4 regions of the Micromonospora sp. NBRC 110038 genome follow, and region 2 is predicted to be linked to each of the others. Evidence: riboswitches for the same ligand, from Rfam matches in the RefSeq annotation. Region 2 holds a riboswitch; each other region holds the start of a gene.

Region 1 (2,194 bases), on a different contig from region 2:
TCAGGTTGTGGGTGCGCCGGGACTCCTCGCCGGTGTTGTCCCGCAGCTCCAGGAACTCCTCGACGTCCGGGTGCCACGGCTCCAGGTAGACGCAGGCCGCGCCCTTGCGCCGGCCGCCCTGGTTGACCGCCGCCACCCCGGCGTCGAGCGTCTTGAGGAACGGCACGATCCCGTTCGACCTGCCGTTGGTGCCCCGGATCAACGCGCCCCGGCCGCGCACCCGCGACCAGGAGATGCCGATGCCGCCGGAGAACTTCGACAGCTTCGCCACCTGGTGGTAGCGCTCGTAGATGGAGTCGAGTTCGTCGCGCGGCGAGTCGACCAGGAAGCACGACGACATCTGGGTGTGCCGGGTGCCGGAGTTGAACAGCGTCGGCGAGCTGGGCAGGTACGCCAGGGCGGACATCAGGCGGTAGAAGTCGACCGCCTCCCCCGCCGTCTGCGACAGCCCGCAGGCCACCCGCAGCAGCCAGTACTGCGGCGTCTCCACCACCAGCCGGGTCTGCGGGTGCCGCAGCAGGTAACGGTCGGCGACCGTGCGCAGGCCGAAGTACTCGAACCGCAGGTCCCCGGCCGGGTCGACGGCGTCGTCCAGCTCGCGGGCGTGGGCGGCCACGAAGGCGGCCGTGCCGTCGCCGATCAGGCCCAGGCCGTGGGCGTACCGGATGGACTGGCTGAAGCTGTCCACCTCCTGCCCGCGGACCTCCTCGGCCACGTACGCGGCCAGCAGCCGCGCCGCCAGCTTCGAGTACTGCGGTTCCTCGCCGATCAGCTCCGCCGCCGTCTGGATCGACAGCTTGTCCAGCTCGGCCGTGGTCGCCCCGTCGTACAGGCCGCTGATCGTCTTCGTCGCCACCCGCAGCGGGTCGACCTCGTCCAGGTCGGCGACCCAGCGCTGCACCGCCTCGACGATCTTGTTGACGTCCACCGGCTCGGTGTCGCCGTCCCGCTTACGGACCTGCATGACGTGCCGGCGTTGCCCCGGCCCCGCCTGTTCGCGCGTCGCGCTCATGTTCGCCCTCCTCAAGCCCGTCCCCGAGGTCGAGGGCGCGCGGGAGGACGCCGCCGGACACCCGCGACGGCACAACCCGCCGCCGCTGCCGGCTGATGGCGTCGGCCGTCCCACGCGGCCTTCGACCGCCGCACGCGTCGCGTGCGGCACGCTGGCAGGTCTTCGGACTCGCGGGCGTCATGCTCGGTGCCTACTGGCCGTCGCTTCCCAGGCCCGGCCGGGCCCAGTGCTTCGTTGACGGCGGTCGTTCCCACTCACCGCTGCGGGGCAGCCCCGGAATCACACCGGGTTCCCTCTTGCCTCGACCACCGTGGACCGATGGCCGAACCAGCTACGGGTGACACCATATATGGGCGCAAGGCGAAGATGGCAACACCAGATGATGTGTCGGGCGAGTCGCCGCGCAGCGTGACCCCACCCTCGCGCCGGGTGAGCGGCGACCGCGGGCCACCGGCCGGACGACGGGCCAGCCCGCAGGTGCGCGGGCTGGCCCGGATCCGGGGTTGCGGCCGGCTAGGAGGTCTTCAGGCTCCACTGCTGGTTCGCGCCGCCGTTGCACGACCACAGGACGATCTTCGTGCCGTTGGCGGTGGCGGCGCCGCTGGCATCCAGGCAGAGCCCCGACGCCACGCCCGTGATGGTGCCGTTGGCGTTGACGTTCCACTGCTGGTTGCTGCCGCCGTTGCAGTCCCAGATCACGACCGTGGTGCCATTGCTGGTGCCCTGGCCGTAGGCGTCCAGGCACTTGTTGCCGTACACCTGGAGCTGGCGGCTCGACGTGTAGGTCCACCGCTGGTTGCTGCCGCCCCCGCAGTCGAAGAGCTGCACCTGGGTGCCGTTGGTCGTCGTCGAGTTCGGCACGTCCACGCAGCGGTTGGACTGGGTGCCGACGATGGTGCCCTGCTGGCCGTTCCCGCCGTTCGCCGGGGGCGGCGGCGCCACCACGGCCGGCGCGGCCGACACGACGGTGGCCCGGTCCAGCGCGACGGGGCCGTTGCCGACGACCCGTACCCGCACGACGTGTTGCCCCTGCGTGAGGGTGCCGCTGTTGTACAGCGCCACGTTGCCCCGACGGGCGGACGCCTGGAAGCTGACCGTCTGCTCCGGGCCGCCGTCGACCGAGACGGCGGCCGAGCCGTGCGACGGGTCCTGCACCCCGAACAGCACCACGCGGTTGCCGGT
Region 2 (2,194 bases):
GACCCATGTTTCGAATCGTCATTCGTAGGCGGCTTGCCGGACTGTTGGCCGCCGCCGTCGCCGCCGTCGCGCTGACCGCCGTCGAGCCTGCGCCGCAGGCCGCGCACGCCGCCGCGTGTACCGACACGTCGGGGGTCACCGTGGTGGTCGACTTCGCCGCCCTCGGCGGCGGGGTCCAGGTGGCCTGCGCCCTCGGCGACCCGGCGACTGGGCTGGCCGCCCTCCAGGGCGCGGGCTTCACCGTGACCGGAACCTCGCGCTGGGGACTGGCGTTCGTGTGCCGGATCAACGGCAAGCCCACCGCCGCGACCGAGCCGTGCGTCAACACTCCACCCGTCACCGCGTACTGGTCGTACTGGCACGCGCCGAGCGGCGGCGCCTGGTCCTACAGCACGTCCGGCGCGACCAGCTACAACCCCGCGCCGGGCAGCGTCGAGGGCTGGTCCTTCGGCGCGGGCGCCCCACCGAGCATCGCCGCTCCCTGACCCGTCGACCGACGTGCCGGGTGCCGGCCACCGCTCTGGCGTCACTCGACGTGCGGGCGGTACCGTGTCGGCACCCGGTTCACGCCGGGCACACAACTGCATACGTCCCGTGTGGGGGAAAGTCGGTTGAAGCCGGCGCTGACCCGCAACCGTGAGCGAGGCATCGACCCCGCGAGCCGGAATGCCTCGCCCGGGACGAGCGGCTTCCACTGTCGAGGTCTACAGGGTGAAGTCCGGGCCGCCGAGGTCCGTCCACCCCGCGCAACGCGTCGTCATGCGAGCGGGTGCCGACTCCTCGGCTGCGTTCCGGCGCCTTCACCGACCGCTCTGCGAAAGGCACCCCATGTCCCTGTCCCGGCACCGGCGGATCGGCACCGGTCTCGCCGCCAGCACAGCGGCGACCCTCGCCGCGATCGCCGCCCTGCCCCTGACCGTGGTTGCCGCACCGGCACCGGCCGACGCCGCCGCGGCACGCGAGGCAGCGTCCTGGTTGGCCGGTGAGGTCGCCGACGGGGCACTTCCCGGGCCGTTCGGGAGCCCTGACTGGGGCCTGACCATCGACGGAATCATCGCGTTGTCCGCGACCGGGGTGGCCGTGCCGACCCGGCAGGCGGCGACCGCGCAGGTCGCGGCGCACGTGCGCTCCTACAACAGCTACGACGACTGGGGCATCGAGGGCTTCACCGACGGCGGGGCCACCGCGAAGCTGCTCTACGCGGCCGCCGCCGCCGGAGCTGATCCCACCGACTTCGGCGGTTTCGACCTGCGGGCCGAGGCCCTGTCGCTGGTCGCCGGGGCGGACGCCGGGCATCAGCGGGGGCGGATCACCAGCCGCACCACCGCCGACAGCGGTCCGGACGCCAGCAACACCTTCGACCAGTCCTTCACGGTGCTGGGCCTGGCCCGCAGCGGCGACGTCCCGCAGGACACCGTCGACTTCCTCGTCCGGCAGCAGTGCGCGGCCGGTGGCTTCCGGCTCTACCCCGACACGGGGGACGGCCCGTCGCCGTCGTGCGACGAGCAGGCCGGCGCCACCCTCGACGTCGACTCGACCGCGATGGCCGTGCAGGCGCTGCTGGCCGCCGCAGACGAAGGGGCCACGGGTGCCGCGGCCGCGGCGGATCGGGGCGTGGACTGGTTGGTCGCCCAGCAGCATTCCGACGGGTCGTTCGGCGGCTCGGGGCCGACGACCGGCGCGAACTCCAACAGCACCGGCCTGGCCGGGCAGGCGCTCGCCGCCTCCGGACGCCATGCCGAGGCCGCCCGCGCAGCGGGCGCGCTCCGCGTGCTCCAGCTGACCACGTCGCACGGCGGCGCAGCCGCCGACGCGGGAGCCATCGCCTACAACGCCGAAGGCCTGGCCGCCGCTGTCGGGTCCGGGATCGACGACGTCTCCCGGGACCAGTGGCGTCGGGCCACCGCGCAGGCACTGCTCGGTCTCGCCCAGGTGCCGCTCGGCCGCATCGGCCTCGACCTTCCGCCGTCGTCGCCCGGGCCGACTCCAACGGGCACGGCCTCACCGACCGGAACGGCGTCCCCCACACCCACCGGGTCGCCGACGCCGACCGCACCGGCCAGCCCGACCCCGAGTGCGTCCGCCAGCACCACGGCACCGGCCCCGTCACCCACCGTGTCGGCGACCGCCGCCCCGACTGCCGCGCCGACCGCCCCGGGGGGTGCGGGTGGCCTACCGACGACCGGCGCGGCGA
Region 3 (2,194 bases), on a different contig from region 2:
CGCCCAACGGCACGCCGTGCCCTTGTACGAGGCCGCGCGCACCGGATACCCGGAGCGCATGCGGGCCTGGAACCGGGCGCACCCGGAGCGCCGGGCGCACTGACCCGCCGGGCCGGCGCACGGACCCGCGTCGGCGCGCACCGGCCCGCCGCGCGGCGTCGCTCAGCGCACGTGCGCGGCGATGGCGCGCGCGCAGTCGAGCGACTCGGTGCGGCCGGTGTCGACCTCGACGTCGTAGTGGACGCCCTCGTGCACGGTCTCGGCCTGCGTCGCCGCCATCCCGATCACCCGGTCGCCCCGGGCGATCTCCCGGCCCGCCGCGACGGCCGGGGCACACCGCACCCCGGCCCACAGCACCTCGAGACCGGTCAGGTAGCCGCGGAGGCGCTCCTGGGACGCGCCGCCACCGAGGAAGACCTCGTCCAGGACGATCCGGGCTCCGGCGCCCGCCATCGCGGCGATGCCGACCAGCCAGGCGTGCTGCACGGCGAGGAAGTCCTCCCCGACGTCGACCTCGCCCCGCCGGCCGAAGCTCAGCCCGGCGGGGGAACCCAGCATGGCCGGCGGCAGCCGGTCGATCAGGTCGTCCACGCCGAAACTGATCCACGGGTGCGGCAGGACGCGCTGGAGGCACCGGACGATCGCGGACTTGCCCGAGCTGGAGCCGCCGTTGAGCACGATGACCTGCGTCGCCACCTGATCGGATTCCCTTCGGGCAACTCCCGTCCCGCGCGAGCGGGTGATGATCGGAATCAGCCTAACCAATCCGGGGGTCGGTCGGCGGGAAAAGACGCGCGGAGCGACCCGGAGCCATCGGCGTACGACATTTGCTTTTTCCGCATCCGATTCCTTGAGCCATTGTCGTCACTCGATGTCGAGCGGGGGTGGGAGTGGCCGGGAGCCCGGCGTTGACCGGCGGCGGTCGGGTGTGGCAGCATTCGCGGCCTGACGGCAGTGAAGGAAGCCGGTGCGATTCCGGCGCGGTCCCGCCACTGTCACCGGGGAGCGATCCCCCCTCGTGAGTCACGGCCGTGTGTCTGCGGTTGGAAGGCCGGGGGAGAGCGTCGATCCGGGAGCCAGGATACTTCGGCCGTCGGAGCGACCCCAGGGCGTGGACACCCGAGGAGGACCCGATGACGCACGGCGTCTCGCACATCGACGACCATCGTCGCCGCCTGCTGGCGCGCGGCAGCCTGCCCGCGCCCCGTCGCCGCACCTGAGCCCGCGCACCGCGTACCGCGCCATGCTGCGCTCCCGGCGCCCCGGCCGTCGCCGGTGAACCGGCCGCAGGCCCGCCGTATCCGCTGACCCCGCGCCCCTGCCTGCCCGCCGGCGGCCCACCCGCCGCCCGGTGCGTCACTCTCCGGAGCCTTCCGTGCGCATCCTGCTGCTGTCCACCGCCGACACCGACCTGCTCGCCGCCCGGGCCAGCGGCGCCGGCTACCGGCTGGCCAACCCCGCCCGGGTCGCCGCCGACGCCGTGCCGGCGCTGCTCGACGGCATCGACCTCGCCGTCGTACGGCTGCTCGGCGGCCGGCAGGCGTGGCCGGACGGCCTGGCGGCCGTGCTCGGCTCCGGGGTGCCGACGGTCGTCCTCGGCGGCGAGGCGGTCCCCGACGCCGAGCTGATGGCCGCGTCCACCGTGGCCTCCGGGGTGGCCACCGACGCCCTGGCGTACCTGGTCGAGGGCGGGCCGGGCAACCTCGCCGAGCTGGCCCGGTTCCTCTCCGACACGGTGCTGCTCACCGGCGAGGGCTTCGTCCCGCCCGCGTCGACCCCCGGGCACGGCGTCCACGGCGAGCGCCCCCACAAGCCCGAGCGGCCGACCGTCGGGATCGTCTTCTACCGGGCGCACGCCCTCGCCGGGAACACCGCCTTCGTCGACTCCCTCGCCGACGCGGTCGACGCCGCCGGGGCGAACCCCCTGCCGATCTTCTGCGGCTCGCTGCGCGGGCTCGCCCCCGGCGACGGGCCGCTGGAGCTGTTCGCCCGCTGTGACGCCCTCGTCGTCACCGTGCTCGCCGCCGGCGGGACCGTGGCCGCCGACGCCTCCGGCGGGGGCGACGACGACGCCTGGGACGTCGGCGCGCTCGCCGCCCTCGACGTGCCGATCGTGCAGGCGCTCTGCCTCACCAGCACCCGCGAGCAGTGGGCCGGCAGCGACGCCGGGCTGTCGCCGCTGGACGCCGCCATG
Region 4 (2,194 bases), on a different contig from region 2:
GTTACGTCCTGCTCGCCGCCCCCCGCCGGGGGTGCTTCGGGCGCCGCTGCGACGGCGTCGACGAGCTGGTCGGCCCCGGCGAGATCGCCGTGCTGTACCAGCCCGACCTGCCCGGCTCCTCGTGGTCCAGCGACCTGGACGTGACCTGCGTCCTGCTGGACCTCTCGCTGATCGACCAGGTCGCCCGCGCCGATCCGGACCGGCCGCTGGCACCCCTGCGGTTCGTCAGCTTCCGGCCGATCCGCGCCGACGCGGAGTGGCGGTGGCGGCAGACCGTCCGGTACGCGGAGTCGGTCATGGCCGCCGGCGGCGCGCCGGGCGCGTCCCCGCTCGTGCTCGGTGGCCTCGGCCGCCTGCTCGCCGCGGCGACGCTCGCCGCGTTTCCCAGCAACGCCCTCCGGGAGGACCGGCCGTGCGACCGGGCCGACGCCCACGCGGGGACCCTGCGCCGGGCGATCGCCTTCATCGAGTCCACCGCGGGGACCGACATCGGCCTCGTCGACATCGCCCGCGCCGCCGGCACCACCCCCCGCGCGGTGCAGCTCGCGTTCCGCAGTCAGCTCGGCACGACCCCCCTGGCCTACCTGCGCCGGGTGCGACTCGACCTGGCCCGCCAGGAACTGTCCCGGGCCACGCCCGGCGACGGCACCTCCGTGGCCGCGACCGCCGCGCGCTGGGGATTCGCCGACCCGCGCCGCTTCGCCGCCCGCTACCTCACCACGTACGGGGAACTGCCCGGCCGGACGCTGCACCGCTGACGCGGGTTAGCATCGCCGGCGGCACGATCATGCGAGGTGCCCCGCGGGTGCGGGGAGAATCGGGAAGCCGGTGTGAATCCGGCACGGGCCCGCCGCGGTGACCGGGGAGCCACCGTCCACGCGCGAGGAGCGCAGCCACTGGCCGTGCGGCTGGGAAGGCGGACGGGCAGGCGTCGATCCGGGAGTCCGAAGACCGGCCTCGCGTCGACCGCCCACCCGCTGGGTGGGCCGAGCGCAGCGGGAGCCTGCCTGTGGAACTCTACGACGCCATCCACCGCCGCCGGGACGTCCGGGCCCAGTTCACCGGGGAGCCGGTGCCGGCCGACGCCCTGCACCGGATCCTCGACGCCGCGCACGCCGCGCCCAGCGTCGGCTACTCGCAGCCGTGGGACTTCGTCCTGGTCCGGGACGCCGCCGTCCGCCGCCGGTTCTACCGGCACGTGCAGGCCGAGCGGGCCACGTTCGCCGCCACCCTGGACGGCGCGGCGGCCGAGCGGTTCGCGCGTATCAAGATCGACGGGGTGCTGGAGTCGACGCTGTCGATCGTCGTCACGTACGACCCGGAGCGCGGCGGCCCGGCCGTGCTCGGGCGGCACTCCATCGCCGACGCCGGCCTCTACTCGGTCTGCCTGGCCATCCAGAACCTCTGGCTCGCCGCGACCGCCGAGGGGCTGGGCGTCGGGTGGGTCTCCTTCTACCGGGAGCCGTTCCTCGCCGAACTGCTGGGCGTGCCGGCCGGCATCCGGCCGGTGGCCTGGCTCTGCGTCGGGCCGGTCACGCACCTGGAGACCGTGCCCGACCTGGAGCGGCACGGGTGGCGGCGACGCCGGCCCCTCGCCGAGGCGGTGCACCACGACCGCTGGCCGCAACGGGTGACCGACCGACCGAACAGCTAATTCAGGTACGTCTATGTGGCGGCTAGGCTGGCGTAGCGCTGAGTCATCACTTAGCTACGTTGGGAGGAGTTCCATGCGTACCACCGTCAAGGTCCTGGCCGCGTCCGTCTTCGCCGTCCTGGGCCTCGCCGCCGGTGCCACCCCGGCCCTCGCCGCCGCCCCGGCACCCTTCTGCGAGTCCGGCGCGTCGCAGTTCTACTGCGACGCCAGCAGCGCCGGCACGACGACCTGGAGCATCACCTGGTACTCCGGCAGCGTCGGCACCTTCACGACCGCCGGGTCGACCCTCTTCGCCACCTGCCCGGCCAGCAACCTCGGCCACCCGGTGCGTGCCAGCTACAGCTACTTCGACGGCAGCACGACCCAGTACAGCGGCACCACCCAGTTCATCTGCCGCAGCGGCCCCTGGCTGTAGCCGGCCCCGTCCGGCGTACGCGCGACCCACGCGTACGCCGGACGCCCGGCACGGCTGCCCGGTTTGCGACCGCTTCTGCCGGGAAGTCGGACGGAATGCGGGCACTCTTGACGAAACTCGAACAG

What was found. Region 2 has a riboswitch for cobalamin ahead of LPU61_RS27610 (cell wall anchor protein). Riboswitches for the same ligand answer to the same signal wherever they lie in the genome.
Region 1: another riboswitch for cobalamin. It lies ahead of LPU61_RS21845 (ribonucleoside-diphosphate reductase subunit alpha); the one in region 2 lies ahead of LPU61_RS27610 (cell wall anchor protein).
Region 3: another riboswitch for cobalamin. It lies ahead of cobN (cobaltochelatase subunit CobN); the one in region 2 lies ahead of LPU61_RS27610 (cell wall anchor protein).
Region 4: another riboswitch for cobalamin. It lies ahead of bluB (5,6-dimethylbenzimidazole synthase); the one in region 2 lies ahead of LPU61_RS27610 (cell wall anchor protein).

The regions. Positions count from the first base shown of each region.
Region 1 is NZ_BBOL01000006.1:160,858-163,051, reverse strand. It holds gene LPU61_RS21845 (ribonucleoside-diphosphate reductase subunit alpha) at 1-1,012, opposite strand, end outside; cobalamin riboswitch at 1,148-1,359, opposite strand; gene LPU61_RS21840 (glycoside hydrolase family 2 TIM barrel-domain containing protein) at 1,526-2,194, opposite strand, start outside.
Region 2 is NZ_BBOL01000009.1:458,776-460,969, forward strand. It holds gene LPU61_RS27605 (hypothetical protein) at 6-485, shown strand; cobalamin riboswitch at 555-694, shown strand; gene LPU61_RS27610 (cell wall anchor protein) at 829-2,194, shown strand, end outside.
Region 3 is NZ_BBOL01000008.1:198,235-200,428, reverse strand. It holds gene LPU61_RS24985 (hypothetical protein) at 1-103, shown strand, start outside; gene cpt (chloramphenicol phosphotransferase CPT) at 163-696, opposite strand; cobalamin riboswitch at 958-1,087, shown strand; gene cobN (cobaltochelatase subunit CobN) at 1,376-2,194, shown strand, end outside.
Region 4 is NZ_BBOL01000005.1:67,886-70,079, reverse strand. It holds gene LPU61_RS18635 (helix-turn-helix domain-containing protein) at 1-758, shown strand, start outside; cobalamin riboswitch at 776-975, shown strand; gene bluB (5,6-dimethylbenzimidazole synthase) at 1,010-1,654, shown strand; gene LPU61_RS18625 (hypothetical protein) at 1,728-2,069, shown strand; gene LPU61_RS18620 (Rieske 2Fe-2S domain-containing protein) at 2,165-2,194, shown strand, end outside.